3 regions of the Fundidesulfovibrio terrae genome follow, and region 2 is predicted to be linked to each of the others. Evidence: riboswitches for the same ligand, from Rfam matches in the RefSeq annotation. Region 2 holds a riboswitch; each other region holds the start of a gene.
What was found. A riboswitch is a leader RNA that binds a small molecule or an ion and turns the genes downstream of it on or off. The one in region 2 is predicted to bind cobalamin.
Positions count from the first base shown of each region.

Region 1: another riboswitch for cobalamin. It lies ahead of ML540_RS13555 (sirohydrochlorin cobaltochelatase); the one in region 2 lies ahead of cbpA (modified peptide precursor CbpA).
Region 3: another riboswitch for cobalamin. It lies ahead of ML540_RS07780 (radical SAM protein); the one in region 2 lies ahead of cbpA (modified peptide precursor CbpA).

Region 1 covers NZ_JAKZFS010000004.1:148,079-158,235, forward strand. Annotated here, with positions in the region: gene ML540_RS13500 (hypothetical protein) at 1-189, shown strand, start outside; gene ML540_RS13505 (manganese efflux pump MntP) at 451-1,017, shown strand; gene ML540_RS13510 (DUF475 domain-containing protein) at 1,058-1,966, shown strand; gene ML540_RS13515 (EF-hand domain-containing protein) at 2,058-2,357, shown strand; gene ML540_RS13520 (response regulator) at 2,440-2,811, shown strand; gene ML540_RS13525 (ADP-ribosylglycohydrolase family protein) at 2,905-3,810, shown strand; gene ML540_RS13530 (TIGR03943 family putative permease subunit) at 3,904-4,683, opposite strand; gene ML540_RS13535 (permease) at 4,680-5,642, opposite strand; gene ML540_RS13540 (aminodeoxychorismate/anthranilate synthase component II) at 5,736-6,269, shown strand; gene ML540_RS13545 (chorismate-binding protein) at 6,238-7,527, shown strand; gene ML540_RS13550 (aminotransferase class IV) at 7,524-8,309, shown strand; cobalamin riboswitch at 8,328-8,513, shown strand; gene ML540_RS13555 (sirohydrochlorin cobaltochelatase) at 8,664-9,581, shown strand; gene ML540_RS13560 (FecCD family ABC transporter permease) at 9,616-10,157, shown strand, end outside.
Region 2 covers NZ_JAKZFS010000005.1:141,344-151,500, forward strand. Annotated here, with positions in the region: gene ML540_RS15360 (aminopeptidase) at 1-371, shown strand, start outside; gene ML540_RS15365 (HD-GYP domain-containing protein) at 469-1,755, opposite strand; gene ML540_RS15370 (hypothetical protein) at 1,779-2,348, opposite strand; gene ML540_RS15375 (hypothetical protein) at 2,743-3,699, shown strand; gene ML540_RS15380 (MamS/MamX family magnetosome protein) at 3,904-4,398, shown strand; gene ML540_RS15385 (DUF3108 domain-containing protein) at 4,400-5,005, shown strand; cobalamin riboswitch at 5,183-5,381, shown strand; gene cbpA (modified peptide precursor CbpA) at 5,463-5,564, shown strand; gene cbpB (peptide-modifying radical SAM enzyme CbpB) at 5,567-6,973, shown strand; gene lysA (diaminopimelate decarboxylase) at 7,244-8,488, opposite strand; gene mutS (DNA mismatch repair protein MutS) at 8,493-10,157, opposite strand, start outside.
Region 3 covers NZ_JAKZFS010000002.1:124,271-134,427, reverse strand. Annotated here, with positions in the region: gene ML540_RS07785 (ribonucleoside triphosphate reductase) at 1-719, opposite strand, end outside; gene ML540_RS07780 (radical SAM protein) at 634-1,371, opposite strand; cobalamin riboswitch at 1,595-1,789, opposite strand; gene ML540_RS07775 (glycosyltransferase family 39 protein) at 1,828-4,206, opposite strand; gene plsY (glycerol-3-phosphate 1-O-acyltransferase PlsY) at 4,206-4,799, opposite strand; gene ML540_RS07765 (ribonuclease catalytic domain-containing protein) at 4,936-7,053, opposite strand; gene ML540_RS07760 (DUF697 domain-containing protein) at 7,197-8,213, opposite strand; gene ML540_RS07755 (IMP cyclohydrolase) at 8,449-9,726, opposite strand; gene ML540_RS07750 (hypothetical protein) at 9,853-10,157, shown strand, end outside.

The DNA.
Region 1 (10,157 bases), on a different contig from region 2:
GGCCCCCCCGAGTCCGGCTGGGGCGAGATCCTGGTCTGCAACAACAATGAGTGCGTCTATTTCAAGGGGTCTCCCGACACCATCCGCAACACGGAGGAAGGCCAGCCCCTGGGCACCCGCTACGCCGAAGACCCGGACAACAACTACACCCCCTTCAGCCTGGTTTCCTGGCACGGAGCCTGCCGCTAGGCCCAAAGGCCCCGGAGACCCCGCGCCTCGTTTCGCGCCCGCCACCGCATCGCCGGTCGCGGGCGCGAATGCCTTGCGGGGCCTGGTGGGCGTCTGCGCACGGGCAAACACGGGGCCCGCGCGGCGTTCATCCCAGCCGGGGAGTAGGCGTGGTGCGCGCGGGTACGCCCGGCTTCGCGTCTTGAGCATCCCGCCCTGAATTGATACGGTGTCGCCCTCGCGCGACGGCGCGGGACGCAGCTTTCCGAGGATCATCCTAACATGCCTTTCGCGACCCTTCTCGCCATAGCCGTGGCCCTGGCCATGGACGCCTTCGCCGTCTCCCTGGCCACCGGCATCTGCCTGCGCAAGGCCCGCGCCTCCCAGACCCTGCGCATGGCCGGCGCCTTCGGCTTCTTCCAGGCGGCCATGCCCGTCGCGGGCTGGGTTCTGGGGCTTACCGTGCGCTCGTTCGTTACGGCCTACGCGGGCTGGGCGGCTTTCGGTCTTCTGTCCCTGGTGGGCGGCAAGATGATCTGGGAGGGCGCACGCGGCGATGACGCCGGAGAGCACTGCGACCCCAAGGACCCCACCAAGGGCCTGCAGCTGATCATGCTGGCCGTGGCCACAAGCATCGACGCCCTGGCCGTGGGCCTGTCCTTTTCGGTGCTGGGCGAGACCATCTGGTTCCCGGCCCTGGTGATCGGCGTGGTGTGCTTCGTCATCACCGCCGCCGGGGTGAAGATCGGCTGCATGGCCGGGCACGTCTCCGCCGTGAGCCGCTACGCCGAGGTGCTGGGCGGGCTGACCCTGGTGGGCATCGGGCTCAACATCGTCCTGGGCGGGTAGACGCTTGTCCGGCGGGGGCTTTTAGGCTACCTCGCCGCTCATGGACATCCTTTCCGCCTCGCTTACCGTCGCGGGCCTGTGCCTGTTCGAGACCATAAGCTCCATCGACAACGCCATCATCAACGCCGAGGTGCTCTCATCCATGAGCCCCAAATACCGGCGCTGGTTCCTCATCTGGGGCATCATCATCGCGGTGTTCGCGGTTCGCGGCATCCTGCCCTGGCTCATCGTCTGGGGCGTGACCCCGGGCATCGGCCCCCTGGAGGCCCTCACGGCCACCTTCTCCTCCGATCCCAGGGTCATGGAGGCCGTGAACTCCTCGGCGCCGGTGCTGCTCATGGGCGGCGGCATCTTCCTGATCCTGCTCTTTTTCCACTGGATATTCCTGGAGGAGAAGAACTTCGGCCTGCCCGGCGAGCGCTACCTCATGCGCCACGGGGTCTGGTTCTACGCCATCGCTTCGATCCTGCTGACCCTCATCGTGTGGTTCGCCCTCAAGGTGAACGCCCATATGGCCTTCGGCGCGGTGGTGGGCTCCACGGCCTTCTTCATCACCCACGGATTCAAGCAGAACGCCGAGCAGAGCGAGCAGGAGCTCCTGCACTCCCACAAGTCCGACCTGGCCAAGATCTTCTACCTGGAGATCATCGACGCCACCTTCTCCATCGACGGCGTGCTCGGAGCCTTCGCCTTCACCTTGTCCGTTCCCCTGATCCTGGTGGGCAACGGCCTGGGGGCCTTCGTGGTGCGCGAGCTCACCGTGCGCAACGTGGAAACCATCAAAAAATATCGCTTTCTCAAGAACGGAGCCATGTACTCGGTGCTGCTGCTGGGATGGATCATGGTCCTGGACGCCTTCGGCATGCACATCCCCCACTGGGTGTCCCCGGCGGCAACTTTCGGCGTGGTGGGCTACTTTTTCCTGAAGTCGCGCAAGGTGCTCCTGTAGGTGGCCGTCGTCCCGGCGAGATCATATCGCAAATATGGACACAATCGCGCAATGCTTGTATAGTCGAACAAATTTCACCGAGGAGTACCGCATGAAACGCACGATCGCCTGTGTCTTCGCTTTCTCCCTGGTCCTTGGCGCTTCCGGCCTGTCCCTGGCCCAGGACGACGCAGCCGCGCCCAAGGGCGGCAGGGCTTTCTCCCTGCACGACGCCAACGGCGACGGCAAGATCACCAAGGAAGAGTTCCTGGCCGCCGCCCAGAAGCGGGCCGAGGCGCGCTTCGCCAAGCTGGACAAGGACAACAAGGGCTACCTGACCAAGGAAGACTTCATCGCCGCCCGTACCGCCCACGGCAAAGGCCGGAAGGCCGCCGCACCGGCCGCCCAGTAGGCTCCGGGAAATCAGCGCGTTCGACGCCGGGGCGGACCAGCGGGGCCGCTCCGGCATATCCATCAACCCCTTGGATACATTCATGAACCAGACGCCACGCCGCCGCATTCTGGTGGCCGACGACGACCCCGTGAACCGCCGCCTCGCCAGCATGCTGCTCGACCGGGCCGGGCATGACGCCGTGGTGGTGGAAGACGGCCTGGCCGCCGTGGCCGCCTTCCCGGGCGGCTTCGACCTGATCCTCCTGGACGTGGACATGCCGGGCCTGACCGGCCTGGAGGCCGCCACGCGGATCAGGGCCGCAGAAAAAGCCGCAACCCTCCCCCGGACCGTCGTCGTGGCCCTGACCGGCTACTCCGGCCACCACGACCGCCAGGTCTGCCTGGAGGCGGGCATGGACGACGTGCTGGTCAAGCCCCTCACCCCCGAAGTCCTGGACCGGCTGCTCAAGTAGCTTCGCTCCCTCCCTGCGGCGAAACGCCATCCTTCCCTTGCTCCGGTCCCCCGGGCGGGCTACAAACGGGGCAGTCCATCCGGGAGGTTTGGCATGTCCGGCAATTCCAGCTACATGGTGCTCGGCTCTTTCGTGGGCGACAGCTTGGCCCTTGGCGTCCATTGGATCTACGACCAGGAGCGCATCGCCGCCCTGGGCCGCCTGGACGGGCTCAAGGCCCCTCCGCCAGGCTCCCACCACACCGCAAAGCAAGCCGGCGATTTCACCCATTACGGCGACCAGACCCTGGTGCTGCTTGCGTCCCTGGCGGAAAAGGGCGTCTTCGACCCCGCGGACTTCTCCACCCGCTGGCGCGCCCTGTTCTCGGGCGGCTCCACCATCTACGCGGACCGGGCCACCAAGAACACCTTGTCGCAGCTGGCAGCTGGATGGGAACCCGCCGACGCGGGCTCCGCGTCCGACGAACTGGCCGGAGCCTCGCGCATAGCCCCTCTGGTCCACTCCCTGCGCTCCGACGTGGAGGCCATGGTCCAGGCGTGCCGCGCCCAGACCGGGCTGACCCACAACAACGCCAAGATAATGGACTCCGCCGAGTTCTTCGCCCGCACCGCGCATGCGGCCTTAAGCGGCGTCGCGCCCACGGAGGGCATGGCCAAGGCCCTGGAGGGCCGCTTCCCGGGCTCGCCCCTGCACGGCTGGTTCAAGGACGCCCAGGCCGCCGCCGGCGAGGATTCGGTCAAGGCCGTGGCCCGCTTCGGCCAGAGCTGCCACGTGGACGGGGCCTTCCAGTCCACGGTGCAACTCATCTCCCGGGGCCAGGATTCTCCGGCCGAGGCGCTGGTGGATTCGGCCATGGCCGGGGGAGACTCGGCCGCGCGCAACATGCTGGTGGGCATGGTGCTCTGCGCCTGGAAGGGGGAGGGAGCGCTGCCCCAGGGCTGGATCGACGGGATGCGCAAGAAGGGCGAAATCGAGGCACTGCTGAGCAGGATCGGGTAACTACGCGAAGCTGTACAGGATTCCAAAGGGAGGAAGTCCCTTTGGCGGGAGAGTCCAGAGAGGGCGTTGCCCTCTCCGGCCGCCGGAGGCTCTTCAGTACGCGTAGGGCTCTTCCGAGCGCCATTCGTACATCATGCCCGTGCCCGGGACCTTTTCGGATTCCATGCGCCGGGCCGTGAAGCGGTAGTCCGGATTCACCGAGGCGAAGGCCGACCCCTCGATGGTGGCGATCTTGTCGGAATCGGGATCGCCGGAAGCCTCGAGCGCTCCGTAGACCACCTGCCAGGAGCCGTTTTCCGGCAGGGCCGCGCCCTTGGGGGGGCGCACCCTGAATCCCACGGCCGTCGAATCCGCGAAGCAGCAATACAGGGCCAGCCGGTAGAGGACGAATTCGCCCTTGGCGTCGGTCTCCGGGCTTCTGCGCACGAAGCCGCGCACGGCGTAGTTCCCCTGGAGCAGCGGGGACGGACCCTTGCCCGCGATGTCGTAAAGCTCGCCCAGGTTGAGGCGGATGTACTCCTGGCCGCCGACCGTGACCCGGGAGGGCAGGGGGGCCTGCTCCTGCTCCACGGCTTGGGAATCGACTCCCGAGACCGAGAACCAGCGTTGCAGGCCGAGCTCGCTCATCAGGCACAGGCCCAGCACCGAAAGATACAGCGACGCCCGAAGCCAAGTGGCCCCAACGGGCGGACGCGCCGCCGAATAGACCCCGAGCCCGCCCAGCGCGGCTACCGCCGCCCAGGAGAGCCCCCTGAACTTGGGGTTCAGGTACATCCAGTAGTTGCCCGCCACCAGCAGGTAGGCCAGAAATGCGGCCAATCCCACGAGGCACGCCGCCTCAACCAGTCCGGGAATCCTGCCTGCAAGCCTCATGACCCTATCCTCGCGAAAGCACCCAGCAGCATGCAGGCGGAAAAGACGATCACGGCCGGGACGAGGATAAGCCTGCGCACCACGCCCGGCTTGAACGCCCCCTGCCACATGAGCACCAGTTTGAAGTCGAGAATCGGCCCGAGAGCCAGAAAGGCCAGGCGGGCCGCGAAAGGAAAGCCGGTGAAGGAGGCCGCCACGAAGGCGTCCGCCTGGGAGCACAGGGACAGGATCACCGCCAGGGCCATCATGCCCGTCACCGAGAGCAGGAGATCCTTCTCGAGAAGCGCCACCAGCCCGGACGGGGCCAGGGTCTTGAACGCGGCCGCGATCACCGCGCCGATCACCAGGATCTTGAACATGTCCAGGAAATCGGCTTGGGCGTGGCGCAGGGCGTGGTCCAGGCGCGACCCGAGGGAAGGCTGTTCCGCCTCGTCCGGGGGCACGGCGTCGGAAAGCGACCCGAACAGGGGCTCGTCTTCCCCGCAGCCACAGGCGGAGCGGACCGGCGCGGCCTTGGTCAGCAGCAGATCCTCGGGGCGGGCGTTGCGGAAGGAGTAGCCGATCACGGCGGCGATGAGCCCTACCAGGGCACAGCGCAGGCCGACCACCGAGGCGTCGCCCTGGAAGGCCACATAGGTGGAGGCCAGCACCACCGGGTTGATCACCGGCCCGGCCAGCATGAAGGTCATGGCCGTCGCCGGGGGCACGCCCTTGCGAAGGAGCCTGCGGATGAGCGGCACGATGCCGCATTCGCAGCAGGGCATCACCATGCCCAGCACCACCCCGGCCAGCACCCCGGCCAGGGGGGAGCGGGGCATCATGCGCTCCAGGGTCTCGCGCGGCACGAACACCTCGAAGAGCCCCGAGGCCAGCGCTCCAAGCAGCAAAAAGGGCGAAGCCTCCAGAAGGATGGCCACGCACACCTGCGCGAACAATTCGATGGTTTCAAGCTGAAGCATGGTCGGTTGCGTCCCGGCGAGGGCCATACGCCGGGCGGGCAGGGCGGTCAACGGTCTTGACCGATGCGGTCGCCTTTACTACCCAGGCCCTTCATGCGCATCCTGCTGGCGGACAACCGGGACAGCTTCACCCGCAACCTCGAACACCTGCTGCACAGGGTCTGCGGCGTGGCCCCCGAGATCGTTTCCTACCCGGATTTGGACTCCGAGGCTGCCGCCCGCTTCGACCTGACCGTGGTCTCGCCCGGTCCGGGGCACCCGCGCGACTATCCGGCCTACGGCCCCCTGCTTGCCTCGGGGCGCCCGGTGCTGGGCGTGTGCCTGGGGCTTCAGATCGCGACCCTGCACTTCGGGGGCGAGGTGTCGCGCCTGCCCGGCTGCTTCCACGGCCGGCCCAGCCGCTTCGAGATCTTCGGTAGGCAGGTGGACGCCGCGCGCTACCACTCGCTGTACGTGAGCCGTCCGGGACCGGACATGGAAGTGCTGGCCCGCTGCGGCGAGATTCCCATGGCCGCGCGGCACAGGACCCTTCCGGTGCTCGGGTTGCAGTTCCACCCAGAATCGTTTCTCACCCCGCAGGGAGCGGAGATCATCCGTGAGTGCCTACAGATGCTCCTGCCCGGTTGAGGGCCTAGGCTGGCTTGAGGCCCTGGCGCCTCACGCTCCGGACGCCCTGGTCACCCCGCCCATGCCCGGCGTGCCCGCCTCGGGCCTGGTGGGGCTGTGGCCCGTGGCCGAATGGCGCATGGGCAGGGACGGCGGCAAGGAGGAGCTCAAGCGCTTCTGTTTCGCCACTGCGGGATCGGCCCTCGGATTTTTGAGCTACCACGCCGGGTTTGGCGCAATGGGGCTCGACCTTCCCGCGCCGGACTTCCCGGCCGGGGTTTTCCGCAAATACGCGGTGCTCCTGGCCCCGAGCCCGGATGCGCGGCTGGTGCATGTTTTCTCGGACGATAAGGCTCGCGCCCGTGAGGCAGCCGCCCTTGTCCGCCAGGGGCCGGGGCAGGGAGCGGTCAGAAATGACGGAGGCGGCCCGGCGCTGCCTGCGTTTCCGGGAGGGCTGCGGGCCTCCCTGGACCGGCCGGGCTATGAGCAGGCCGTTACCCGGGCGCTTACCCATATACTGGACGGCGACGTCTACCAGCTCAATCTCTCCATCCGCTTCGAGGCGGACCTGCCGGACGGCCTCGCGGCCACGAGCCTGTTCACGGGGCTCATGCGCGCCCACCCGGCCATGTTTTACGGTTTGTACCACGATTCGCCATACGCAGTCGTGTCCACTTCGCCGGAGCGCTTCATCCGGGTGCGCCAGGGAAAGGTGCTCAGCCAGCCCATCAAGGGCACGCGCCGGGTCGGGCAGGACCGAACGGCGGCGTTGCGAGAGCTTCTGGCCTCGCCCAAGGAGGACGCCGAGCTCTCCATGATCGTGGACCTCATCCGGAACGATGTCGGCGCGAACTGCGCCTACGGGTCCGTGGGCGTCTCGAACCACCGGTCGGTGTTCGAGGTGGACGGCCTCCTCCAGATGTACTCCAACGTCACCGGCAGGCTGCGGGGCGGCTCCACCTGCCTGGACCTCCTGTGGGACGCCCTGCCACCGGGGTCGGTCACGGGCTGCCCCAAGCGCCGGGCCGTGGAGATCATCGCGGACCTGGAGCCGCACCACCGCGAAGCCTCCTATGGCTGCCTGGCCGTGGTGCAAGGACCGCGCGACCTGGACAGTTCCGTGGCCATCCGTACCGCCGCGCTGGACTCCAGGCGCGGGGTGCTCGGATTTCACGCCGGAAGCGGGATTGTCGTGGATTCCGATCCCGCGATGGAGTATGAGGAGACGTTGGCAAAGGCTGCGAAATTCCTTGCGCTCACCGGGAGGGCAGACGCATGAAAGCCTGGATAGACGGCCGCATCGCCGGGGACGCGGCCCCCCTGCGCGTAAGCGGCCCGGCCTTCCGTTGCGGCATGGGGGTTTTCGAGACCATCCTGCATCACGGCCATCGCCTGCCGCGCTTCGAGCGGCACCTGGAGCGCATGCGGGCCAGCCTCGAATACCTGGGCATCGGCTTCGAGCTGCCCGGCGAAGAGGACTTGAGGCGCGCCGTGCTGGACGTGGCCCTGGCCAATGGCCTCTCCGGCGAGACCGCCCGGGTGAACCTGTTCTGCTACCAGGACTCCCCGGCCAGCCCGGCCAGCCTGTGCATCACGGCCATCCCGCACGTCCTGGACCCGGACGCCGCGCGCTCCCTGGTCGTATATCCGCATGCCCACGTCTCCCACCTGTGCGCCCACAAGACCATGGCCAACATGCACCAGCGCCTGGCCTGGGAATACGCCCGGAAGGCCGGCGTGGACGACGCCGTGCTGGCCGACGCCGGCGGGAGCGTGCTGGAGGCGGCCTGCGCGGCCCTGGTCTTCTCCGACGGGCATGGGTTCTTCGTGAGCGATTCGCCCTACAAGCTGCCGAGCTTGGCCCTGGAGGCCGCCTCGCGCAGCCTTTCCGTGGAGCCGGTGTACATCGGGCTCGACCAGTTGCCCGGCTTCAAGCACGCCTACTGGCTCAACAGCCTGGGCGGTATACAACCTGTAATACGGATCGACGCGGTGCGCTACGAGCCGGACTGGGACACCTGCCGCCCGCTCCTGCGCGACCTTCTGGGCCTGGACGATTGACACCGGGCGAAAGCCCGAGATAACGCAAGCTGGTCAGGTGCCCCGCAAGGGGAGAATAGGGAATCCCGTGAGAACCGGGAGCGGTCCCGCCGCCGTAAGTTCCAGACAAGTCCGCGTCCTTTGGAGCGCCACTGGGAGATGCTTCCCGGGAAGGCCGAGGCGGACGGAACGAGCCGGAAGACCTGCCTGGCCCCAGTTTGTTGCAGATTGCTGCAATTTGCTGCTTCCAGCACGGCAACGGGCTATTGCCGCGCGTGGATACCCGAAGAGGCGAATACGGGCCGCTTCTTCCCGCATGGGGAGGAGCGGCCTTTTTTGCCTCTTCGCAACAGCCATGCCCCCGGAGTGTTTCCCATGCGCAGTTCCCTCACCAGGCCCGGCCTGCGAAAAATCGCGTCGCTCATTCTTCTGCTCGGGCTGCTGGCCCTGTCCCAGGCGGCCTGGGCCGCTCACGGCGAGGCCCGGCCCGAGAAGCGCGGCGTGCTGCTGGTGGCCTTCGGCACAAGCGTGGCCGGAGCCGACGCGGCCTACGTGAACATCGAAAAGAAGCTGAAAGAGGAGATCCCGGGCGTGGAGGTCCGCTGGGCGTATTCCTCCAAGATCGTCCGGCACAAGCTGGCCGGGGGCGAGAAGCCCGTGAAGCTCGATTCCCCGGCCGAGGCCCTGGCCAAAATGATGGACGAGGACTTCACCCACGTGGCCGTGCAGTCCCTGCAGACCATCCCCGGCCAGGAGTTCCACGCCCTGTCCGAGACCGCGCGGTCATTCTCCGGCATGCCCAAGGGCATGAAGAAAGTGGCGGTGGGCCTGCCGCTGCTGGCCACCACCCAGGACCTCACGCGCGTGGCCGACGCCTTGGCCCAGTCCGCTCCCAAGGAGCGCAAGGTGGGCGAGGCCGTGGTCTTCGTGGGCCACGGGACGAAGCATCCGGCCAACGTCTATTATCCCGGCCTGCAGTACTACCTCTGGAAGAAGGACCGGCTGGCCTTCGTGGGAACCGTGGAAGGCTCCCCCACCCGGGAGGACGTGCTGGCTGAACTCGCCGAAAGCAATGTGAAGAAGGCCTACCTCGTGCCGCTGCTGGCAGTGGCGGGCGACCACGCCCATAACGACATCGCCGGCGATGAGCCGGGCTCCTGGAAAACCGTCCTCACCAAGGCGGGGATCGCCTGCGTGCCGGTGCTCAAGGGCACGGCCGAGTCCGACGCCGTGGCCGCCATCTGGGTGGACCACGTCAAGGCGGCCCTGGCGCAGCTCGGGACGGACAAATGACCGGCGGGCGCGCGGCGGCAAGGGACACGCTCCGGTGAACAGAACCGTCCTCGTCATGCTCCTGGCCCTGGCGGCCCTGATCCTGGCCGCCGCCGGGAGCGGGGCCGTGCCCGTGCCCATGGCCGACGCCGCGCGCGTGCTGGCGGCGAAGCTCCTGGGCCGTCCCGGCTGGCTGGACGGAGTTCCGGAGATGAGCGCGGCCCTGGTCTGGGACGTCCGCCTGCCCCGCATCCTGACGGCGCTGGCCGTGGGGGGCGGGCTGGCCCTGTCCGGGGCCCTGTTCCAGGGCGTGCTGAGAAACCCCCTGGCTGATTCCTACACGCTGGGCGTCTCGGCCGGAGGGGCCTTGGGGGCCTGCCTGTGCCTGCTGGCCGGATTCACGGGCCTTGGCGTGCTGTCCGTGCCCGCCTGGGCCCTGGCCGGCGCGCTTGCGGCGCTGGTCGTGGTGCTCCTCATGGCCCGGGCCGGAGGCGGTTACGACGCCGTGACCCTGGTGCTGGCCGGGGTGATGGTGGCGGCCACGCTCCAGGCGGCCATAGGGTTCGTGAAGTTTCTGGCAGGCGAGAACGTGGCCGG
Region 2 (10,157 bases):
ATGTGAAGGCCGAGCAGGGCGAGGAGTTCGTCAAGAAACAGGTGGCCATGGACAACGGGTCCAACAAGCTTGGCGAGTTCTCGCTTACCGACCGCCGCTTCTCCAAGATCGACAAATTCATGGCCAACACCCTCTTCGACGAGAACTTCGGTGGTGAGTACGGCAACTGCCACGTGGCCCTGGGCAGCTCGTATTCCGACACCTTCGACGGCGACCCGGCCCAGCTCACCGAAGCCCGCAAAGCCGAGCTTGGCTTCAACGACTCCGCCCTGCACTGGGACCTGGTGAACACCGAAAACAAGCGCGTCACCGCCACGCTCAAGGGCGGCGGGACCCTGGTGGTCTACGAGAACGGCCAGTTCACCTGCTGATTCAATCCGTATACAAAATGCATCTTGAAACGCCCGGCCCGCGCCGGGCGTTTCCGTTTCCCAGGGGCCCCGGCAGAATCGTCAAGTGGTAACAGCCTTAGAAGAGGAATCCGGCGGGATCGACGCCCAGGACGGACATGTCCAGAGCCGTGGCGATGGATATGTCGTCACCCAGTGCTCTGGCCTCAGGGGAGGAAAGGTCCAGTATCCGGTGAGGGCGGGGGCGCATGTTCGCGTCCATGATGATCTTGATCGTGGGCAGGAGGGGGCTTTCCGGGTTGGCCCCGCACACCAGGGCCACCTCACCGTTCCTCAAGCGAACCGGGCTTCCCACTGGATAGATGCCCAGGCACTTGATGAAAGGTTCGATCAGATCACGGGAGAAATCCTTGTTGCGCATGGCGAACAGGATGCGCATGGCCGTGTTCGGCAGAATTGCCCGCCTGTAGGGGCGGTGACTGGTCATGGCGTCGTAGCAGTCGGCGAGGCCCACTATCTGCGCGGAGAGGCAGAGCCTGTCCCCGGAAACGCCCAGGGGATAGCCGGTTCCGTTGAACTTCTCGTGATGGTCGCGGATTGTCCTTAGAACCCCGTCCGAGACCATGTCCTGTTTTTCCAGGATGGCCGCCCCTTCCGCTGGGTGCGCCTTGACGACGCGGAACTCCTCCGGCGTCAGGCGGCGGGGCTTGTCGAGGATTTCCTCGGGAATCCTGGTTTTTCCCAGGTCGTGGAAAAGCCCGGCTTCCCCCAGCCTGCGCAGTTTCGGCTTTTCCAGGCCGAGATGACGCCCGAAGACCACGGCCAGCACGGCCGTGTTGATGCAGTGGGTGAAGGTGTAGTCGTCGTTGAAGCGAAGGCTCACAAGGCTGACCAGGGCGTCGGGGTTGCTGGTCACGCTGTCGATCAGCCCTTCCACGAGCCTGACCGATGCCTCCCGATCCATGGGCCTGCCCAGTTTGGCGGCCAGGATGAACGAATTGATCACGCCGAAAGAGTCGTCATAGAGGCCCAGGGCACGGGCGTAGTCCTCCGCGCCCGGGAGCGGGTGGGCAACGTTATGACCGCAGGCGGCTTTATCTTCCGGGACAGGAGCCTCCTCGATCAGCCGGTCCGAGCCGGCGTCCTGAATGAACAGATCCCGGTATCCCTGCTCCACGAGGTCCTTGATCTGTCTCGCGGAAGTGATCCGGCCCGCCTCGGAGTACAGGTAGGGATGCTGTGTCCAGGACAGTCCCGTGTCCACCACCTCCATCCCCACCCTGAGCTCGGAGATCGCGATTTTGTGGATGCCGCCCTGGTTGCCCAGAGCTGCTGGACCGGCATTCTGTCCTCGCCGCGTCCGGCACGCGCTGAGATCGCCTGAGGTATCGGGTTCGCGTCGCATTTGGATTTTCCGCTCAACCGGGTTCACATGTCAGGGCAAACTGCTCGGCCGGGCAATTCCATCATGGCAATGTCCAGCTGGTTGAGAAGCATGTCAAGGCGCAAGCCGGAAAACGTCCTGCGGCATTCCCCATGGCTGGCCTGGCGGTCCATGTCTTCGCACCACTTCGTGAGGCAGGCGATGCCGTACCTGCGGGCGTCTACGAAATCCAGGACCAGTTCCTCGGGATGGGGGACTCCGTCCAGAGCCAGGCTCATGCCGAGATACATCCGGCCAGAGAGGTATTGAACGCGTCTCACTTCATAGCCGGCCATGAATGACAACGGGCTGGAATGCCCTCCTGTGGCGTCCTGAATCTTGAAGTAGACGAGGGCCAGGGGAAGGTGGCTGTGGAAAGCGTCGAGTTGCCGGGGAGAGGATGTTTCGAAGGACAGGGCCATGCCTCCGGCGGAAATGTTGTTGATGAGAGGGTGGGGCGGCTTGCCCAGGATGAACGTGGGAGGTCCAAGGTCGCGCAGGTGGATTCGCTGGACACTTGTGCTGTTGCTGAACCATACCGCCAACTCCAGGATGAGCTCCCTGGTTACTTTCACCCGGAAGCTGCTGCGAGACTCACTCTGCTGAGGAACGATACTCCGGGGCGAGGATGTCTGGAAGCGCCGCATCATGGTCGACCCTCCTGACAAATCGTTTGAAGACAGGGACAGATTCACGGACTGTCCTCACGCTGCCGCTCGTGGACCAAGGTCCCTTCGGACGTTCACGGGCGCATCCGTCCAGCGCCGTTTCACGGCTGCATTCTCTGCTCACGCGTCCGTCGCCAGCCTGTCAGGGTCAGATCGCCCCTGCGTGAACATGTAGTTGGGGGGCAAACGCACATTTAGCAATGGTCCTTTTTTGGTTTATTTTCGGCCAAAAAAGGGGCAGAAAATGCCTGGATAGAACTGTTCAAATTCCGGACGGCCTTTGGTCGGGGAGGGAAGGTGGATGGAATGCGATTCTGGTAATGGCACGCCGGGCAGGCCACGGAAAAACCGGGCGCTCCATGCCGGTGACAAACTGCGCATGGCGTTCATGCTTCTTCAGAAATCTTGGGGAAGCAATACGAATGTACCAGGTCATATTTTCAATATGAAACGATGGGAATTCTGCGGCTTGCCTAAAAGCATTAAAACCGTGAAGGAAGATATCCGGTGCGGGGTGGCATATGACAGGCTGGTGCGATATGCCTCACTGCTGAATATCCCTCCGGCGTTGCTTGCCGATGATTCGGTGCGTCATGCCGACCCTGATTTCGTGACTGCCATTGTCAAAGGGAAGTCGGATGGAGTTCCGCCGTCTATCATGCTTCAAAATATTTTTGGCACAACGGTCAATGAAAAATTCCTTGATTTCAACAGGCCTGAATATGTCGGCGAATTGTTCGACCTCATAAAGGGATTCTACATAGTCTACCTCATGAAGTTTCCCCTGGATGTGGGAATCAACAAGATGGCACTGGCAATATACGATACGGATGTCTATTGCCTGCGTATGAAGGCGAACTTTTTTCTCGAAACGGAACAAAACAGCATGGATGGGGAGATGCATAGGTGGGGGTCATTTCTGTACGCAAACTTCTATTTGAACGAGATGCATTCCTTTGCGATGGCCATGCTTCCGGAACCTTTGCGGAACCCGGTGATCGTGGGAAGAAAGCCATTTTACATGACCGGAAAATATCTTTTCGGTTCAGAGGCCTTCAGCCGGGAGCCGCTCTTTGCCGTCTTCCATATGGAACGCCACGAGCCTTTGCCCGAAGTGGACTGGGAGGATTCTTTTGAGGCGTTCTGCCGCGAGAACATCTCCTACCAGTTTCTCTTCTCGGGCGAGCCGGAATACGATTACGCCATGGTCCGCCTCCGAAGCGCTGGCGAAGGGATTTGGAACGCCAAGTCCGGCTAGTGGCGCCGACTCAGAAATCGAGAGCATGCTTTTGATGCCAAATTGTTTTGATGCGTTACATCCAGATGGCGTATGGACGGACTGATCAAACGCTCTCCCGACAGCCTGGTGAAAGCTCCGGGGAGGCACAGCGCATTCTTTACACGCAGGCCGTCGCGGAGTAATTTGACCATCATCCGATCAACCCCTTTCCGGAGGACTTCCATGACACCGATTATCCGTGGCGCGCTCCTGACCGTGCTCGCCCTGTTGTTCCTCGGCGCCCTGGCCTTCGCCGCCCAGGGCGGCACGCCCGACACCACAGGCTGGGAAAAGGGCGGGGCATACGACAAGTTCTATGACGCCAAGGAGGCCGACTCCTTCAAGGGCCGCGTGGAAGACATCATCGAGATCACGCCGTTGCCGGGCATGGCCAAGGGCGTCGGGCTCACTGTGCGAGACAAGAAAGACAACAAGGTGGAGACCGTGCACCTGGGCCCCAAGGATTTCGTCGATCTGGACTCCATCGGGCTCAAGAAGGGCGATACGGTGAAGGTTGCGGGCGTGTGGGCCAATATCGGCGGCAAGGACGTGGTCATGGCCTCCAAGGTGAAGAAGGACGAGGGCGTGGAACTCAAGGTGCGTCGCTCCAAGGACGGCATGCCCTGGTGGAGCCTGAGTGCCGAGGAACTGGCAAAGGAACGCAAGGCGGCGGATTGATATGACGTCCCCCAGGTTGATACCCGCCCTGCTGGCTCTGGCGCTCCTCGCGGCTTGCGCCCCCAGGACCGCGCCCGTGGCGCAGATGCCCATGGCCCAGGCCCCGCAGTGGAAACCCGGCGACTACTGGGTGTTCAACACCAAGACCCGTAGCCCCTTCACCATGGCCGAGCGCATGGAAGTTGCACAGGTTGGCGACGAGATCGTCCTGACAGGCAACGGCGACCCCACCCGCAAGGTGCGCTTGGACAAGGACTTCTGCGTCAAGGAAAGCCAGGGAACCCTGCTCAGGTATTCTGTCGCGTCCGGACAGGACGCGTATATATTCTTTCCGTTGGCCGTGGGCGAATCGCGGACATTCCAGCAAAGCACCGCCCTGGCCAAAGGCACGCAGAACTACGTCAACACGGTCATGGTGGAAGCCGCCGAGGAGATCACCGTTTCCGCCGGTACCTTCAAGACGTTCCGGATACGGGTGAGCAAGAGGAACGAAACCGGCTGGAGCGGGACCTACATGATGTGGTACGCCCCGGATGTGGGGTATTTCGTGCGGGTGGTTGATACCCAGAATAATATCGCGGAGCTGGTGAAGTACGGGAAGAAGTAGCAGAGGAAGAGTAAGATGCCTCCGGCGGCCAAAGGGATCAGTCCCTTTGGAATCCTTTATCGCTTCGCGGGCCAGACCGGCATGCCGGTCTGGCCCGCGAAGCATTTTGGAGGTCCAGGGGGATCATCCCCCTGGCGGATCCGGGCGGAGCCCAGCTCCCGTCCCTGTTTGACCTTTCATTCGGCGACGGGTATGTATCTCCCCGAATGCGTTCGATATAATGGAACACGGTGCGAATCCGTGGCGGACCCGCCGCTGTATCCGGGGACGCGGGAGGGCATGGCGAAACGCCGGTCACTGGGGCTTTCCCCGGGAAGGCTGGCCCCTCCGCGAGTGATCCGGGAGCCAGAAGACCTGTCGAAACGCATCATCAACGGAATCCGAAGGCAAAGGGTTCCGGCAGGATAGTCCTGCCGGAACCCTTTTTTTGTTTGTACGGTGAAACAAAGGAGGAACCATGAAAAAGAACGGCAAGAAAGACGTGATCGCCTTCAGGAAATCCTGCAAGGCCGACGGCACCGGACTGTCCCACTACATCCTGATGGATCCCAAGAAATAACGATGTCCCAGCCGTCTTCCAAAGCGGCCCCCGGCGGGGGCCGCTTCTTCAACACAGGCATGAGTCCCTCCCTGCAGCCCGTGGACATCGGCCACCGCGACTACATGGCTGTGGTCGATCCGGACACGGCCTTCTGGGCGCTGGTGCGCAAGGAGAAGCTCGGTCAGACCCTGACCGGGCGCGCGTTCATGGCCGCCTACGAGCAGAAGGCCCAGGAATTCGCGCAGGAAATGCATCGCCTGCGCTTCGGCCTCAAACCCTCGGCGGTCTATTTCAACCCCACTGAGCGTTGCAACCTCAACTGCGCCTACTGCTACATCCCGTCGGAGCTGCGCTCGCACGGCGAGCACATGTCCAAGCCCAGGCTGCTGGAGGCCCTGGACAGGCTCAAAGCCCACTTCCGGGCCACGCTCCCGGAGGGAACACGCCCCCAGATCATCTTTCACGGCGCTGAGCCCATGCTCAACCGGGAGGCCATGTTCGCCGGGATAGAACGCTACCGAGGCGATTTCCGGTTCGGCGTCCAGACCAACGCCACGCTCCTGGACGACGAGGCCATTTCGTTTCTCATGGACAACGGCGTGGGCGTCGGCATCTCGCTTGACGGCCACAGTGCGGTCGTGGCCGACCGCGCCCGGGTCACGTGGGGCGGGGACGGCGTGTCGCGGCAAGTGAACGCTGTCATGGAAAAGCTGCGCGGCTACTCCGCGTTCAACGTCATCTGCACCGTGACCAGCCTGAACATCCGTTCGCTGCCGAAGATCGTGGAGTATTTCCACTCCCGCGAGGTTTCCACCTGCTTGCTGAACATGGTGCGCTGCACCCTGCCCGGGGCGCGGGAAATCAAGCCCGACGAGGACGAGGCCGCCAAGTGGTTCGTCAAGGCGTTGGAACGCTCCCACGAGTTGTACGCCAAGACCGGGCGCAAGCTGGTGGTGGCCAACTTCGCCAACATTCTGCTGGCGGTCATGGCTCCCACCGCGCGCCGCCTCATGTGCGACATCTCGCCCTGCGGCGGCGGACGGTGCTTCTTCGCCCTGGCCCCCAGCGGGGACATCTTCCCGTGCAGCGAGTTCATCGGCCTGCCGGACTACAAGGGCGGCAACTTGTTCTCGGACAGCCTTGATGACGTCCTGCAAAGCAAACCCTTCCTGGCAGTCACCGGCCGCAAGGTGGAGGACATCGAGGACTGCGCGCGTTGCGCCATCAGGCATTTCTGCGGTTCGCCGTGTCCGGCAGAGGCGGCTGAGATGAATGGCGGCATGGAGAAGAAGGGCGCGTTCTGCCGTTTCTACGAAGAACAAGTGCGCTACGCCTTCAGGCTGATCGCCGACGGGCGCGCTGACGACTTCCTGTGGGAAGGTTGGGACGACGGCGTGGAGACGAAGTTCGATTTGACGTCGGTGTAACGGACGGGCCGGGGGCGCGTAGCGCCTCCGGCCTTATCTTATCGTTGTTCGCGCGTGTGTATCTGGTTGGAGATGACGCTCTCGACCCTGTCCAGAACGGATTGATGTTCGACAATGCGTCCAGCATCAATATCGTCCAAGGTCTCCAGTGTGAGTCGTTTTTGCTCCACCTCGATAAAATCTATCGACTGAGATTTCATCGCTAAATCCCGTTTATTGCCGGGTCCAGGGGGAGGCTTCTCCCCCTGGCCGCCGGAGGCATCTTTATTCTTACTCGCCTTTCTCCAACGCGATCAGATCATCATAAGTCTCCCTCTTCCTGGCCAGGATCACCTCGTCGCCGTCCACCAGCACCTCGGCAGCCCTGGGGCGCGAGTTGTAATTGGACGACATGGTGAACCCGTAGGCCCCGGCCGAGAACACGGCCAGCAGCTCCCCGGACTCCACGGCGGGGATGTCGCGGTCACGTGCAAGGAAGTCGCCGGATTCGCAGATGGGGCCGACCACGTCCACGTTGAGGACCTGGCGTCCTTTGGGGGTCACTTCCTTGATGCCATGGAAAGACCCGTAAAGGGAGGGGCGCACCAGGTCGTTCATGGCGGCGTCCACGATGATGAAGTCCTTGGAGGGGGTCTTCTTGGTGTAGACCACTTCGGTGAGCAGGATGCCGGAGTTGCCGGCGATGACGCGACCGGGCTCAAGGATAAGGGTCATGGGGTGGTCTTTCAGCACGCCGGTCAGGGCTTTGCCGAATTCAGCCGGGTGGGGCGGCTCTTCCTCGTTGTAGGTGATGCCGAGGCCGCCGCCCAGGTCGAGGTATTCGATGCGGATGCCCATGGCCTTCAGGCGGTCGTAGAACCGGATGATGCGGTCCAGGGCCTCCATGAAGGGCTCCAGGGTGGTGAGCTGGGAGCCGATGTGGCAGTCGATGCCCACGGGCTCGATGTTGGGCAGGGTCACGGCCTTGGAGTAGGCGGCCAGGGACTGCTCGATGTCCATGCCGAACTTGTTCTTCTTCAGGCCCGTGGAGATGTAGGGGTGGGTCTTGGGATCCACGTCGGGGTTGATGCGCAGGCTGATGCGCGCGGTCTTGCCCATGTCCGAGGCCACGGCGGACAGGCGTTCCAGCTCGCCCATGGACTCCACGTTGAACATGAGGATGTCAGCGGCCAGGGCTTGGCGCATTTCGGCCTCGCGCTTGCCCACGCCGGAGTAGACGATCTTGGAGGCGGGCACGCCAGCGGCCAAGGCGCGGTGCAGTTCGCCGCCGGAGACGATGTCCATGCCCGCGCCGCAGTCCTTGAGGAGTCCAAGCAAGCTCAGGTTGGAGTTGGCCTTCACCGAATAGCAGGTGATGTGGGGCAGGCCGTCGAAGGCCGAGTCGAACGCCTTGAAGTGGCGGCGCAGCGTGGCTGCGGAGTAGACGTAGAGCGGGGTGCCGTACTGCTTGGCCAGTTCGGCGGCGGGGACGCCCTCGGCGAAGAGCTGGCCGTCCTTGTACTCGAAGAAATTCATGCGCTTAGTCTCCTTGCGTATTCGTGTCCCCGCTCCACTTGGATTTCCAGTCGCCCAGGATGTTCAGGGCTTCCAGCGGGGTGATCCTGTCAAGTTTGAGGTTCTTGAGCTCCACCAGAAGCTGATGCTCCTGGCGCGGCGCTTCCTGCGCGGGCGCGTCCTTTCCGGGCAGGCCCGGAAGGAGCGTCTGGCAGGTGGGCAGCGGCGCGGGAGCGAAATTCTTGGCGTCCCGGGCCTTTTTCTCGAGCCCCGCCAGCACGTCCTTGGCGCGTTGCACCACCTTGGCGGGCACGCCTGCCAGGCGGGCCACCTCGATGCCGTAGCTGCGGTCGGACGGCCCGGGCACGAGGCGGCGCAGGAAAATGATGTCGCCTCTCCATTCCTTGACCGCAATGTTGACGTTTCGCAAGCCCTGGAGCTTGCCCTCGAGCTGGGTCAGTTCGTGGTAGTGGGTGGCGAAGAGGGTGCGGATGCCGCCCTGGTCCTTGGAGTCGGGCTTGCGGCCCCGGCCGCAGAGTTCCTCCACAACGGCCCAGGCCAGGGCCAGGCCGTCGAAGGTGGACGTGCCGCGCCCGATCTCGTCCAGGATGACCAGGCTCTTTTTCGTGGCCTGGCGCAGGATGCGGGCGGTCTCCATCATCTCCACCATGAAGGTGGACTGCCCCTGGGCCAGGTTGTCCGATGCCCCCACGCGCGAGAAGATGCGGTCGGTGAGCCCCAGGTGGGCCTTGGCCGCCGGGACGTAGGAACCGATCTGGGCCAGAAGCGACAGGATGGCCACCTGCCTCAGTACCGTTGACTTGCCCGCCATGTTGGGGCCGGTGATGAGCAGAAGCCGCGTGTCGCCGGTGAGGTGCAGGTCGCTCGGGATGTAGTTGGCGGCGCCCTGCACGGCCTCCACGGCGGGATGGCGTCCGGCCTGGATGGTGATGTCCAGCCCGGTGTGCAGGGTGGGGCGGGTCCATTCGAAGCGGCGGGCGGCGTCGGCCAGGGCCTGCCAGTAGTCCAGGGAAGCCAGGGCCGAGGCCATGGACTTGAAGCGGGTCTGGGCCTTCGCCACCGTCTCGCGCAGCTCGCCGAAGAGGCGGTATTCCAGGTCCTTGCGGCGTTCGCTGGCCGAGAGGAGCTTGTCTTCCAGCTCCTTGAGAGCGGGGGTGATGTAGCGTTCGGCGTTGGCCAGGGTCTGGCGGCGCACGAAGTGGTCCGGGACCTTGTCGGATGCGCGCGTGAGCTCGAAATAGTAGCCGAACACCCGGTTGTAGCCGAGCTTCAAGCGGGGCAGGGCGTTGGCCTGCTGCTCCTCTTCCAGGAGTTCCTTGAGCTTGCCCTCGCCGTGCTCGGTGAGCTCCATGAGTTCGTCGAGCTTGGGGTCATAGCCAGCCCGGAAGAGACCGCCCTCGGTGATCACGGCCGGAGGCGTGTCGGCCAGGGCGGAGAGGAGCAGGTCGCGGATGTCCTCCAGGCTGTCCCAGGCGGCCAGGATGTCCGCCAGGGCTTTGGGCTTCTCCAGGGTGAAGGCGCCCTCGTCCAGGCCGTCGGCGGTGAGCCGGCGGTAGAGCTTGGGCAGGGCGGTCAGGCTGTGGCGCAGGGCCAGGAAGTCCTTGGGGGTGGCCCGGCCCAGGAAAATGCGCGTGGAGAGGCGCTCCAGGTCGTAGACGTCGTCCAGCGC
Region 3 (10,157 bases), on a different contig from region 2:
TCCAGCCCGTCGTGGCGGATGAAGGGGGCCAGGTAGGTGTCCACGTTGTTGAAGGCCTGGGCGCCGGCCCACTCGTTCTGGAGCGTGCCCAGGAAGTTGACCATCTGGCCCAGGGCCGAGTCGAAGTGCTTGGCCGGTCCGGCGGAGGAGCGCCCGTCCAGGTTGAAGCCTTCCAGCAGCAGGTCGCGCAGGCTCCAGCCCGCGCAATAGCCCGCCAGGCCGAAGGACAGGTCGTGGATGTGGAAATAGCCGTGGTCGTGGGCGGCGCGCACTTCCTCGGGATACTTCTCCAGGGCGTAGCGGGCCTGCACGGTGCCCGACAGGTGCAGCATGAGCCCCTGGAAGGAGTGGGCCATGTTGGCGTTCTCGGCCACGCGCCAGTCGGCCTTGGAGAGGTAGTTGTCGATGGTGTCCTTGATGTCCAGGTAGGCGGCCTTCTGCTCGCGCAGGGTGCGGCGCTTCTCGCGGTAGATGATGAAGCGCTTGGCCACGTCGAACAGGCGCGACTCCATGAGCACGCGCTCAACCATGTCCTGCACGTTCTCCTGAAGCGCGACGGGCTCGTCGCCCAGCTTCTCCTCCACCTTGCGGGCCATGCGCTTGGCCAGCAGGGGGTCCTGGATGCCGCTGGCCCTAAGGGCCTTCAGTATGGCTTGGGCGATCCGTTCCAGGGACCAGGTTTCCAGGCAGCCGTCGCGTTTCTGTATCTGCAGGGGCATAGGGGCTCTCCTCCCTCCGCGCGGGTTGGACGTAGGGTTGTTCTCTCAGAGTGAAACCGCTGGGCAGGTACTCCCGCGCGGTCTGGACGTCCTCCGGGCCGAGCCCGGGAACGAGGGTGATCCTAAACAGGAACGACTGGGGCGAGGCCCAGGCCAGGGCGAAGATCGATCCAAGCCGCTCTCGCGCCTGGGCGGGCGTCGCCGCGCCACCGGTGAGGACGGGATACTTCTCCCACGGACCCTTCACGTCCACGGCGAAGAGCGTGCCCGGGCTGCGCTCCCGGACGGCCGCCACCACCTCCGGCAGCATGCCGTTGGTGTCCACCTTGACCGGCAGGCCGAGCCCGTGCAGCGCGTCCACAAGCGCGGGCAGGCCGGGGTCCAGGGTGGGTTCGCCGCCGCAGACCACCACCCCGTCCAGCCAGCGCTTGCGCGCGGCAAGCGCGCGCAGCACCGCGTCGGTGTCCAGGCGCGGGTGCAGGCTCGGAGTGAAGGCCAGGGTGGCGTTGTGGCAGGTGGGGCAGCGCAGGTTGCATCCGCCCAGGTAGACCACGGAGACGCTACGCCCGGGCCAGTCGCACAGCGACAGGGGCGTGACGGCTCTGATTCGGGCCTTTTCGGCCGGGATGTCCTGCTGAGTTTCGTTGTCCATGCGTTTCCGGAGTTTCCGGGGTTTCTAACAGAGGCAAGGGCCGCGAAGAAGCAAAAAAAGCTTCGACATATTGGGCGCTTGTCAATTAAAGCTCGCAACACCTCGAAAGGCTTGCATTTTCAAAAACGAAAAAAAGAGACGCTACGCCACGATGACGGGTGATGATAGCCCGGCCGCCTGCGCGGCAGGGCTCGTCGCGGGAACCATGGTCCGTTCGCGGGACCTGGCCGATTCTCCCCAGGAACGTCTTCTGACTTCCGGCCGGGTGGTGCGCGGAGCCTTCCCGGGTGCCTTACCCAGTGGCTTTCCGCCCGTTTTATCGCCGGTTACAGCAGCGCGCCTGCGACGGATTTGCACCGTCTTCCGTTTTCCGGGGCGTTGCTGACAAATTAGGCCGTCCCGATGGACATGTCAATTTCACATGGGGCCAGCGGCAGCAAAGGCGTCACAACCAACTTATTTCTCGAAGAAAATTGTTCCGTTTTTATTCCAGACCTGGGCCCAGCGCCCCTGGAGCAGGATTTCGACGCGGTACTTGCCACCGATCGTGAGACCAGGGTTGAGCATAATGGGGTACTGCGCGGATATAGGCGTCCAGGCTTCTCCTGCGCCGTGCAGGGCAAGGAGTTCCTCGCGCCTACCGTCTGGACCCAACTGGTAAAAACCCACGGACGACCCGTCGCCCACGCGCGGATAGACGATCATCTGCTGCACTCCGGGGTCGAGCTCGGCCAGGAAGACACCCTGCTCCTTTTCCAGCGACACCTCCAGCCTGCTCCATCCCGGCATGTCCGCATCTGCGTTGCTGGCGAGATCGCTTCCGGCGACCATGCGCTGCTCCAACCGGCTTTTCGGGATGAACCGCTCGGCCAGGAAATTTCGCAGGGAGTTCGCCCGGAGGCGTCCAGCCATGTCGCGAGCGAGCGCCTCGTCCCCGCCGGGCGCGCCGAAGGCCGCGTCCAGCCCCTCGAAGCGCAGGGTTTCGTAGTTGCCTCCTGGGAAAAGCGGCGTCAGGGGGGCGCAGACCATCTTCAGGCGTACCGTGAGGGTCTTGAACGAGCCGGACCTGTGGTGAGCTACGGAGAAGTTGCTCCTTGGGTCCGGCCCTATAGACAGGGGATACTCCGAGGGCGGCTCATCGTCGAAAACGGTTTCCGCCAGGATGTGGTTTCCCTTGCCGGTGTTACGGAAATAGAAATTGAGGACAACCTCGGGCACAGCCTGCCCGGTCCCGTTGACGAACACATACTCCACTTCGGCCTGGGTGTTGTTTCGCGTCGCCATCACGAACGGTCCCCGCGCGTCCTGGGAAAAAACGGCGTCCCGTAGTCTCCCAACCCTGGAATAGAACCCCTTGAGGTCCATTGGGACCGAGAGAATCCGCTGGTCCTGACGAACGACGAACTCAGGCGAGCGCTTAACCTCCAAGGTGAACATCTGAACGTTTTCCTCAAGGGAGTTCTCGCTCTCTGGCTCATAGTGATCCCGGAAGTCCTGACGGTTCTTAGCGATATAACCGTAATGCAGGTCGGCGAGAACGTGAACCTTCAGAGGATCGGCTTTGGAATCTACAGACTGGGAGCGGAAGCGGTTCGGCGGCGGCAGCCGGTCGGCGTACCAGTTCAGGCCGTTGCGGAAATAGTCGTGCGTCACCACGATGACGTCCCCCGTGCTCATCAGCGCCTGTACCTCGCCGGAAAGCACCTCGTAGTTGGTACCGATCACCCGGTCGCGGTAGCTGTCAACCTCGAAGAACCGGCCATGAGCGGGACCGAGATAGGCAGCGAGGCCCAGCACGCAGAGGATGACGACAAACTGCGCGTGCCGCGCCGGGGAAAGCCTAAGCGATGCAACCACGACCGCCCAGGACAGCGCGGCCAACGGGATCATGGGACTCAAGTGCCTGGCCCACAGGTTCCAGGCCATCCCAGTCACCACGAGGGCTGCAGGAGGGAGCAGCAGGAACAGCGAAACGAACAGCGCGGGCCATGGCCGCGAACGCCACATCATCACCAAGCCCGCGACGCAGGCCGTCAGCCCCAAGCCCCAAGCCAACGGGACATCGAAATAGAACAGGTTGCGCAGGAAACATTCGCCGACAACCAGAAATGCATCCCATGAGCCCATGGGCTGGGCGAGAAACTCCCCCGCCACACTGCTGTCTCGAAGGAAAAAACACCACAGACAGGCCGCGATCACTGCCACTCCCGAACCCAACACGGTGATTCCGTTCCAGCCCATCCGGCTTTTCCCGGCCACTCGGCTTAGTCCCAGGTACAGCAGTTGTGTGCCCACGAGCAGCACCGCAAGGTTGTGCAGCAGGAGCACCACCGCGTCCACGATCAGTAACAGAAGACAGTCGCGCATCTTCCCGTCCCTGGCCACACGCCAGGTCAGCAGCAGGGACAGGGCGAATAGGAACACCACCAGGGAGTATGGCCTGATGTATCTCGAGAGATACATGTGGTGAGGATTGAGGGCGGTAAACACCGCCGCGTACAAACCTACGTTGGCGTCGAAGAGTTCTGTCCCCAGCCTGTAGACCAAGTAGATTGTGGTCGCTCCTGCCAGGGCTGACGGCAGGCGCAGGAGGAAATCGCCCGAGTCGACCAGAGTCAGGCCCTTGATGATCCCGTAGAAGAGCGGGGAGTGGACCTCTATACGCCGGGAAAGCTCCAAGATGTATTCAATGGGATGGCTGGCGTTCAGGGGGACCAGAATCTCGTCCATCCATTGGGACGGCACGCCCAGATTGTAGCTCCTCAGCGCGAAACCGGCCGTGAGCAAGAAAAACAGACAAACGCGAGCCGACACGCCGCGCGAGACATCCGGCATCACGACTTGCTCTTTTTCCAGGGCTTCTCTTCGCCGGCAAGAAGCCTGCGGATGTTGTCCTTGTGCTTCCAGATGACCAGTCCGCCCACGGCGAAGCTCACCGGCACGAGGCTTCCCTGTCCCAGCCACCACACCGTGAAGGGCAGGCTGGCGGCCAGAAGGAGCGACCCCACGGACACGAAGCCCGTGGCCGCGATGGCCCCGGCGCACAGAAGCCCGGACACCGTGATCGCGCCGGGGCACAAGGCCAGGAAGGCCCCGATGGTGGTGGCCACGCCCTTGCCGCCCTTGTAGTCCAGGAACACGGGAAACATGTGGCCGCACACCGTGGCCAGGGCGGCGAAACCCGCGAACCACCCTCCGTCGGACATCTGCCAGGCGATGGCCACGGGGGCGAAGCCCTTGAGGGCGTCGAGGAGAAGCGTCGCCACGCCGAGCTTCGTGCCGCAGAGCCGGGCCACGTTGGTGGCGCCGATGTTGCCGCTGCCGGCCGTGCGGGGGTCTATGTTGCAGGCGGCCTGGGCGATGAACAACCCGAAGGGGAAGGACCCGGCCAGGTAGGCCAATGCGAGCCAGATGAGCTTGGCGAACACGTCACTCTCCTTTGCTTGATCCGGGATATTTGCCAGAGCCGGGGCGGCCGGTCAACGCGGCCCGTCCGGCTTCCGCCGGGCCGAAAATCCGCCCGTGGCCGGAGACGAAACGGGTCCGCCCGCCTCCCCTGCCGCGTCAGTCCACTTGCGGCGGCCAGTCGCCCGGTTCGGGCTTCTCCTCGGCCTCGCGCGCGCCGAGCACTCGGAATTCGTTGGTCAGGGGATCGACCTTACCGAGCTTGAGCCAGAATTTCTGCCCCGGCGTGACCGAACCGCCCAGCGTGTCCCGGCCGCAGCGCACGTACATCTGCAGCTCAACGAGACTCAGCACGGCCACCGGCCCGCAGTCCTCAACGGCCACTGCCTCGAACTCACGCTGCCTTGACTGCTCGCGCATGTACAAGAGCTTCCAGTAGCGAGGCCGGAAGCGCTGCACCTGCCCCACGGCGTCCAGCCTGGCCGCCATGCCCGGCATCCTCGCCACGAGCTCGTCGCGGGAGAGGCGCGGCGCTCCCGACGCCAGGTACGACTCCACCTGGGACAGGTTGACCAGGTCAGTGAGCCTGCGAAGGGGCGAAGTGATGGGCGCGTAAGCCTCAGCCGCAAGGCTCGCGTGCCTTCCGGGGCGGACTTCCATGGTGGCTCCGGCCAGCTGCTTCACCACCCGGTGCATGTCCACGGGGTCGGTCCACACGCCGGAGTAGCTGTGTGGGATGGAGATGTCCTGCACGCGGTGCATCAGCGCCACGCCGTGCTGCGCGGCCCAGGCCGCCATGGAGGTATTGGCCAGGATCATGAGCTCGCTCACGGTCATCTGGGCCTCGGGGTGCTCCTCCAGGTGGACGATGTCCACCCGGATGTCGGCGGGCGCTCCTTCCAAGCGGATCTTGGGCTCGGGCCGGTCGATGACCACAGCGCCGCGATCGATGCGCGCCGCGCGCAGCATCCCGGCCAGCTCGTGGGCGGCGCTCACGCTCGCCCCGGCCGAGCCGTCCGTAAGCGTCCGCTCGACACCCTCGTAGGTAAGATTGGCCGCCACCCGCACCCAGGCCAGCCTGGGCGAGAAATCCGTGACGCTGCCGGATGCGTCCAGCGTCCAATCGAGGATGAGCGCGGGACGGTCCTCCCCGGCGTTCAGGCTGTAGAGCCCGCACCCCAGGCGCTCCGGCATCATGTGGCTCACGCCCTCGGGCAGATACAGGCTGGACGCCCGGCGCGACACCTCGCGCCCGAGCCCGCCCTCGAAGTCCCACGACAGCGTGGGCCGAGCCAGGGCCATGGACACCCGCCAGCCCTCCGGGGATTTCTCCACGTGGAAGGCGTCGTCGATGTCCCGGGTGGTGGGCGAATCGACGCTCACGTACTCCACGGGCTCGGGTTCGGCCCGCTTGGCCTGGAACTCCTTCTCGAGCGAGGCGATCTCGCCTTCGAAGGCCGCGCTCCAGGCGTCGCCCGGCTCGTACCCGGCCTGGTCCAGCAAATAGTTGTGGTGCGGGGCCACGATGCCCCACTCCGTGGCCAGGATCAGCGGCTGGTGCGGATGCTCGGGCAGCCCCTTGCGCAGGCTCTGCCACAGGGGGGCCAGTTCCTGGTTCTCGGCGTCGGCCAGAAGCCCGCGCAGCAGCGCCTCGAGCTTGACGGCGGCCACCGGATCGAGCTGGGACGCGAGCTTGGCCACGTCCTTGCGGCGCCCCGACGCCCAGCCCGTCCACAGCTCGTGGAAGAACTCGTGGCCGGCGTCCACCACCAGCTCGCGCTCGCGGGCGGCCTCCTGCTCGGCGATGCGGCGCTCCACCACCTCCGCCGGATGCACCTCGAAATTGGGCGGCTGGAACTTGAAATGCGTCTTCACGCCGAGAAGCGCCCGGCCCATGGCCGCCACGCGGTCCACGTCCGGGTCCTCGAAGGCCAGGCCCGCGAACCACACGGCCGAGGCCTGCGTCACCTCGCCCTGGGCCAGTTCCCAGATTTCCAGCGGGTCGACGCCCGAGGCCAGCTCCTCGCGCAGCTTGGCGTGCTCGCGCAGCTTCTCGAGGATCGCCTCGCGGGTGAACTTGCCCTCGAAGCGGGGGCCGGCCCAGGGCAGCAGCCGCGAGGACGGGAGCTTGGTTTCGCGCTTGTTCAGGGTGTACAGGCGCAGCTTGTCGCCGGAGGCTTCCTCCACCCAAGCGATGTGGGGCTCGTTGCCCTGCATGAACTCCACGATGCAGCCGGGAGTGGGGACGGTTTGGATCGACGGGTGCTTGGTCGTCAAGAGTAGGATGCCTCCGGCGGCCAGAGAGAACTTTTTTCAAAAAGTTCTCTCTGGACTCTCTCAAAAACTTTTAGCGGGCTTCGCGCGGGGACGCGGCCCGGGGTCTATTCACGTTCGCCTTGGGTCAACGGCAGCCATCCGCCTTACTGTTCCCTGTTGCGTTTGAGCAGGGAGCCCATTTTCCTTCCGGTTGAGGCCACGGCTCCGCAGGCGCCGCCCACAGCCCCGGCGGCGCTCTTCGCAGCTTCCGCGGTTTTTGTCTTCAACTTTTCCACCGGCGCGGCGGCCACATCCATGATGGCGCTCCCGAGTTCCTGGAACGATCCCTTGAACACCCCGCGCGCCAGGACGAGGGCATCCCGGAAGGAGGTTCTGCGAAGGCCCGACTCCGGGTCGTACCCGACTCCCAGGTAATTCTTGGTCATGAGCCCCACGCGACACACCAGGATGCAGTTGACGGCACCGTGGAAAAAGGCGTTCCCCAGCGCCGACGTCACCGAGGAGACCACCGGCAGCCGTCCGGCCGCGCCCGCCATGAGCGGCTCGACGAGCGCATTGATCTGGGATTTGATGTCGATCTCGTCCACGCCGTAGGAGACGAACGCCGAACCGGCCACGTTGACGTAGATCGAGTACATCTCCTTGAGCGACGGCCGCTGGTTGTAGATGTGCGACACCCGCCAGACCAGCGCGGCCATGGAGACGAACACGATGAGCGAATCCAGCCGCCCGTTCTGGGCGATGGCCGTGGACAAAAAGACCTTCCGGGCGCAGGCGCGTATCTCGCCCTCGGCCATCTGGTCCAGGATGGCAAGCCTTGCCTGGGCGCCCTCCGGACCGGCCGGCACGGCGGCCCCTCGCAGCAGCTTGTTCCTCTTCAGGCGCGAGTCGAGCCGGGCCAGGTAGCGGGCCTTCTCTTCGGGGGAAGGGTCCACGGGCGGAACCAGCGCCTTCGGCCGCAACAGGAGCGTTCCGGCCAGCCAGAACACGCCCGCCGCCACGAGGAGCGACAGGCCGTATTTCACGAACACGCCGGTGGCCGGATGGAACGCCGAGACCACATCGGACAGGATCACGATGTTGCGCAGCAGGAAAACCACGAGCGAGAGCGCCAGCAGCAGCGCGAACGCGGGCAGCAGGATCTTTAAGCTCTTGGTCATGGTCGAAACCCGCTTCGCTGTGGCCTGAACACGTCCCGCTTCAGGCCGGCCGCCTTGGCCGCGTGCGCCGGGAGGCGCAAATCCTTCCGGCCTGCCCTGCGCAGTGCTCCCGCACACGGACGCCGCACCGCTCGTTCGTCCTGCGCCCCCCCGTCGCCGGGGTCCGGGGGGAGGCTCTCACCCCGGCCGGTCCAGGGCGGAGCCCTGGTGGGGTCTGGGGCGAAGCCCCAGCCAGCTAGTGCTTGAACGACCGCTGCCCGGTGAAGACCATGGCCACCTGCGGGGTGGCCTCGTTGACGGCCTGGACCACTTCCCAGTCGCGGATGGAGCCGCCGGGCTGGGCGATGGCGGTGACGCCCTGCTTCAGCGCCAGGTCCACGCCGTCGCGGAAGGGGAAGAATCCGTCGGACACCAGCACGCTGCCGGGCAGTCCGCCGCGGTCGGCCTGGGTCTTGGCCTCTATGTCGGCCAGCTCCTTGGCCAGGGCGGGGTCGGAGGCGGCCTTCTCGCGCAGCTCGTGGATGGAGAGCTTGTGGCGCTCGAAGGCCAGGAGGTCGGCGTACTTGGTGTAGGCCTTGTGGATGGTGAGCTGCACCACGCCCACGCGGTCCTGCTCGCCGGTGCCGATGCCCACGGTGGCGCCGTCACGCACGAAAATGACCGAGTTGGAGGTGACTCCGGCCTCAACGGCCCAGGCGAAGAGCAGGTCCTCGGCCTCGCGGGGGCTGGGGGCGCGGGAGATGAAGTCCTTGCCGTCCTTGGTCGACCCCTTGGCGGGCAGGAAGTCGTCGGCCGAGAGGATGCGGTTGCGGAAGGAGAACTGCACCACCATGCCGCCGTCCATGAGGCTCTTCACGTCCAGGAAGGGCTCGCCAAGGTAGTCGGGGAGCTTGGCGATGCCGGGGATGGCGATGATGCGCAGGTTCTTCTTGGTCTTGAGGATGGCCAGGGCCTCGGGCTCGTAGCCGGGCGCGGCCACCACCTCGAAATAGTTGGCCGTGATGAGCTCGGCGGTGGCCTTGTCGAGGGTGCGGTTGACCACGATGGCCCCGCCGAAGGCGGCGATGCGGTCGGAGAGGTTGGCTCGCTCGAAGGCCACGGCCAGGCCCTCGTCGGTCCAGGCGGCGCCGCAGGGGTTGTTGTGCTTGAGGATGACGGCGGCGGGCTTGGCCGAAAGGTACTGCAGGATGTTCAGGCCGTTGTCCACGTCGGTGAGGTTGGTCTTGCCCGGGTGCTTTCCGGACTGGATCAGGTGCTCCTCGGTGAGAGCCGAGACGAGCCCGCGCTCGGGACCGCGGAACTTCACGCCGTCCAGTTCCAGGCCGCCCTCGGCCAGCTGGTAGACGGCGGCGGGCTGGTCCGGATTTTCCCCGTAACGCAGGCCCTTCACTTCGCCGTCTATAGTCCAGGTGCGCTTCTTGAAAACCAGGGTGCGGTCCCCGAGGGTTATGGTCATGTCCGCCGGGAAGGGGTCTCCCTGGATGGTGGTATACATCTTCTTGAGGTCGCTCATGGGATATGCTCCGTGGGTGGGGTGCGAAAGAGGCCGCAGGCTATCACAGGCGGCCCCGGGCGGCAAACGGCCATTGGCCGCGCCGGGAATTCGTGCTAGAGGGGCTGCGTCACTTCCGGAGGGATCGTGGAAAAAGTTCTGGTGAAGCTGGCCAGGCAGCTCAACAACTTCGACGAGGCGTCGCTGACCAGCATGTGGGAGCGCTACGCCGAGCAGGTCAAACGCTTCGAGCCGTCCAAGCGGTGGGAAGAGGCCGTGCTCATCCTGTCCATGATCCAGGCCGTGCGGTTCAAGAACCAGCTTTTCAACCTGAACTGGTCCGAAGGCCGCACCCCGGGCGAGACGCCCCCGCCCAAGCAGCTCATCGAGGCCGTGCCCAACCACGCCGACCCGCAGCCCGAGAAGCCCAAGGCCAAGACCAAGGGCAAGGT